2 regions of the Cetobacterium sp. genome follow, and region 2 is predicted to be linked to the other one. Evidence: riboswitches for the same ligand, from Rfam matches in the RefSeq annotation. Region 2 holds a riboswitch; the other holds the start of a gene.

Region 1 (2,474 bases), on a different contig from region 2:
CTTCCCACATCTCCTTGAATTAAGTAGTTTATTATCTTTCCAGCATTTATTCCTTTGTATATCTCCGTTATAACTTTTTTCTGTGCTGTTGTTAAAGAAAAAGACAGTCCTTCTAAAAATTTTGAAACCAATTTTTTATTTCCTTCAACTTCATAAACTCCATTGTTACTTAAATCTATTTCAAAACGTTTTTGAAGTATTCCCATCTCCAATATTAAAAGTTCCTCTATTGCAAAACGTCTTTTTGCTTCCTCTAAATTCCTTGCATTCGTGGGATAATGAATCTCTTTCAGTGCACTTTTTCTATCCATGAGTCTGTATTTTTTTACTATCTCCTCTGGGATGTTCTCTTGAAATACATCTATATAACTCTTTAATGCTTCCTTCAAAATTCTTCTTAAACTATTCTGGTTTAACTCCTTTATAGCGCTGTAAATAGGTAAAATTTCCCCTTTATTCTCCTGACCTTTATACAATTTGAATTCTGGATTTATCATCTGAAATGTGTATCCTCTTTTTATACTTCCTATAAAAATATACTCTTCTCCTATCTTTAAACTGTTTCTCAAATAGGGTCTTTGAAACCAAACAACTTCCAAGGCTCCCGTTCCATCATTCACTGTTGCCTTTATCATCTTCATTCCCGTTCTTGTAGGCGGAGCTGATATATTCATTATATTTCCTTTTAATACGACATATTCATCTCCTCGTAACTCACCTATCTTTTTTAGATTTGTTCTATCGTCATAGATTCTTGGAAAATAGTATATTAAATCATAAAGTGTTCCTATATTCAATTTTTTTAATTTTGAATATGTCGCACTTGTAACTCCTTTTATATTAAAAAGTTCTATCTCTTTATAAATATCTGTATATATCTTAATCACCACCTTTTTTTAATTATAACACACTTATATAGCCTTTTGTACAATTTATCAGGCATTTTGTATTTTTACAATAAACCCTTTAAAAATAAGGGGCTATAAAAAAATTATTTTTTATTTTGTGTTATTTTTGTTTGACATTTTCTATCTTTTAATATATCATTATCGTATAATACAAATAGGCAAAGTAGGGGAAATCTTACGACGCAAAACTATAGGGTCTTTAAAATGACAGCCAGTTGCAATTAATTTTGGTCAAACCAAAATATAAATGCAACTGGCTTTTTTATTTTATAAGCTTTTTTAAATTTTAGGAGGGAATAAATCATGAAAAAACTATTAATACTTTTATCTTTGACTACGGCTATAACAGCTTTTGGAGCTCCTCAAGGAAACAGTATAAACAAAGGGGATATGGAAATTACAGCTACTGTTATTAAACCACTTACTGTTATCGCTACTAGTATGGAGTTTGGACAAGTTATACAAGGTAGTAAAACTACTGCATCTTCAAATTATCAAATTACAGGAGAAAAAGGTCAACCTATAACTATAGAGATTCCAAGTACAGTTGAACTAGCTTCAATTAGTGGTGATACAATGACTGCAACAATCGAATATAGAAATTTACCAAACTCTATTGGAGAAAGTGGTTCAACTAATGTCGCTGTCAATGGACACTTAAATGTTGCATCTGAACAGGCTGTTGGAAACTATACTGGAACTTTAACTGCCAGAGTTCAGTATCAATAATATAGATAAAAAAAAAGCATAGGCTCTATCAATGAGTCCATGCTTTTATTTTTTATAACTGTTCCAATAACTCCTCTGATATATCAAAGTTTGAGTAAACATCATTTACATCATCTAAATCATCCAAAGCCTCATACAATGCCATTACTTTTTTAGCTGTATCCAAATCTGTAATCTGTACTTTATTGTCTGGAATCATTGCAACTTCCGCTTCAGTTACATTGTAACCCGCTTTTTTTAACTCTTCTGATACTGTATTGCAATCTGCTGGGTCAGTTAAAACAGTAAACTCTCCATCCTCATCCTTAACATCCTCTGCACCAGCTTCCAGAGCTGCCATCATCAACTCGTCAGCGTCCACTCCTTCGGCTGCAACTACTATCTCTCCTTTTCTCTGGAACATCCAAGACACAGCACCATCTGTCCCTAAATTTCCATTTTTTCTAGAAAAAGCTGTTCTAACTTCTGAAGCTGATCTATTTTTATTATCAGTTACAACCTCAACTATAAAGGCTGTTCCTTCCGGACCATATCCTTCATATCTAATTTCCATGTAGTCTACACCTTCAAGTTCTCCTGTTCCTTTTTTAATAGCTCTCTCCAGGTTATCTTTTGGCATATTAGCAGCTTTTGCTTTATCTATCGCAAGTCTTAATCTAGGGTTAAAGTTTGGATCTCCACCAGCTTCCTTTGCTGCAATTGTCAACTCTTTTCCCAATTTTGTGAATAGCTTTCCTCTTTTAGCGTCTTGAGCACCTTTTCTATGCTTTATATTAGACCATTTACTATGTCCTGCCACAAAAACTCCTCCTCATTTTTAAATATCTCTTTAAATTC
Region 2 (2,474 bases):
GTGGATAGAGTAAAAAGAAATGAAAGCGGAATGATAAAAAATCCAGTGACTTTAACTAAAGACTCAACAGTATGGCACGCTGAGGAGATAATGAGAAGATATAAAATATCAGGATTACCAGTTATTGAAGAGGATGGATCACTAATTGGTATCATAACAAATAGAGATTTAAAATATAGAAAAGATATGGATCAATTAGTAAGTGATATTATGACTAAAGAAAATCTAGTAACAGCGCCAGTTGGAACGACACTAGATGAAGCAAAAGATATTTTATTGGAAAATAGAATCGAAAAATTACCAATAGTTGATGAAAATGGGAAATTAAAAGGACTAATAACTATAAAGGATATAGATAATTTAGTTGAATATCCATTTGCGTGTAAAGATTCTCAAGGAAGACTTAGAGTTGGAGGAGCAGTTGGTGTTGGAGCTGATACTTTAGAGAGAGTAAAAGCTCTAGTTGAAGCTGGAGTTGATATAATAACTGTAGATTCAGCACATGGACACTCAAAAGGTGTTATGGAAAAAATAAAAGAGATTAGAGAAAATTTTCCTAATTTGAATATAATTGGTGGAAATATAGTGACTGCAGAGGCAGCTTTAGACTTAATAGAAGCTGGAGTAAATGCAGTTAAAGTTGGAGTGGGACCTGGTTCTATTTGTACAACAAGAGTTGTAGCAGGAGTGGGAGTTCCTCAGTTGTCAGCAGTGAATGATGTGTATGAAGTTTGTAAGACAAGAGGTATTGGTGTTATAGCAGATGGAGGAATAAAATTATCTGGAGATATGGTGAAAGCTTTAGCTGCAGGAGCAGATTGTGTTATGTTAGGAGGATTGTTAGCTGGAACTACTGAAGCACCGGGTGAAGAGATGATATATGAAGGAAGAAAATACAAAGTATATGTGGGAATGGGTTCAATGGCTGCAATGAAAAGAGGGTCAAAAGATAGATATTTCCAAAATGATGCACAGAAGCTAGTTCCAGAAGGAATTGAAGGAAGAGTATCCTATAAGGGAAGTTTAAAGGATGTTGTCTTCCAATTGTGTGGAGGAGTGAGAGCTGGAATGGGATATTGTGGAACGCCAACAATTGAAGATTTAAAAGTTCATGGAAAATTTGTAAAAATTACAGGAGCAGGATTAAAAGAGAGTCATCCTCATGATATTATTATAACAAAGGAAGCTCCAAACTATTCTAAATAAATATAATAAAGTTGACTTTAAGGTTTTGATTGATTATAATTGAAGGGAAATCTTTAGTTATAGGCAAAATAAGGGAAACTTTATGACGCAAAGCTATAGGGTCTTTAAAATGACAGCCAGCTGCAATAATCTTTATAGATTATTGCAGTTTTTTTTTACAAAAAATTACGTGTGGAGGAAAAATGAAAAAAATATTATTACTATATTTGATGTTATTTAACTGCATTATTTTTTCAAATGATAACATTGATATAGCGATACCAGAAAATGCGACAGATATGTATCTATATAAAAATTTAGAAAAAGATGAGTATCAAGGAGTTTATATAGATATTTTTGAAAATCTATTGAAAGATAAAAAGGTAAGTATAAATTTAGATGGTGAAGATAGTGAGATTGTATTAAGAACAATTGAGACTCTAGATGGAAAAAAGAAATATGATTACTTTGATACTCCAATGCTATATAGAGTAGGAGTTGTTGTTAATAAAAATTCGATAATTTCAAATCTAGGAAATATAAAAAATTTAAAGGTGGCATATATAGCAAATCAGCATGGATTGAAGGAGTTTAAGGAGAGATATAACAATTTGAATCTAGAGAAAATGGAGGTAAAAAATTTAGATGAAGGGTTGGAAAAACTTTCTAATGGAGATATAGAAGCTTTTATTGTACAAGATTGGCATAATAAAAATTCAGGTGAGACAGACTATAAGGTTTTAGAAAATATTAGATACAATGAGCAGATTGCTGTTAAGAAAAATTTAAAAGCTCTTCATAAAGAGATAGAAAAAACTATAAGTAGTGTAAATGGAGAGGTTTTTCAGAAGATACTATCTAAAAATAGAGAAGAATTTTACAAATATTTATTAAAAGATACACCGAGTTATGAAAAAGTAAAGGAAAGCTATAAAACTATAAAAGTGAAATTAGGAAAAGATAAGTTTATGCTTCCTTTTTATTATGAACAAAAAAATTCTTATCAAGGATTAACTGTCAATATAATTAAAGAGTTAGAAAGAATAATGGGAGTGCCATTCATCTTTGTAAAAAATGGAGAATATGATATAGATGGAATTGCTATTGAAAATAATGAAGGAAAAAGCAGATTTACCTTTACGAAACCATACTATGAAATGAAATTATCAGTAGCAAACAGAAAGTCGGATGGGTTTATACAAAATATTTCAGATTTGGATAAAAGTAGAATATTGATATTAAAAGGGGATTATAGCTACATTTATTTAAAGAATATACTGAAAAATAGT

The links. A riboswitch is a leader RNA that binds a small molecule or an ion and turns the genes downstream of it on or off. The one in region 2 is predicted to bind cyclic di-GMP.
Region 1: linked by a shared signal. The riboswitch ahead of ACWI69_RS09605 (DUF4402 domain-containing protein) and the one ahead of ACWI69_RS04025 (HD domain-containing phosphohydrolase) in region 2 are both predicted to bind cyclic di-GMP.

The regions. Positions count from the first base shown of each region.
Region 1 covers NZ_CDRRQU010000042.1:1,405-3,878, forward strand. Annotated here, with positions in the region: gene recG (ATP-dependent DNA helicase RecG) at 1-887, opposite strand, end outside; cyclic di-GMP riboswitch class I at 1,056-1,131, shown strand; gene ACWI69_RS09605 (DUF4402 domain-containing protein) at 1,212-1,637, shown strand; gene ACWI69_RS09610 (YebC/PmpR family DNA-binding transcriptional regulator) at 1,690-2,436, opposite strand.
Region 2 covers NZ_CDRRQU010000010.1:53,577-56,050, forward strand. Annotated here, with positions in the region: gene guaB (IMP dehydrogenase) at 1-1,206, shown strand, start outside; cyclic di-GMP riboswitch class I at 1,259-1,334, shown strand; gene ACWI69_RS04025 (HD domain-containing phosphohydrolase) at 1,389-2,474, shown strand, end outside.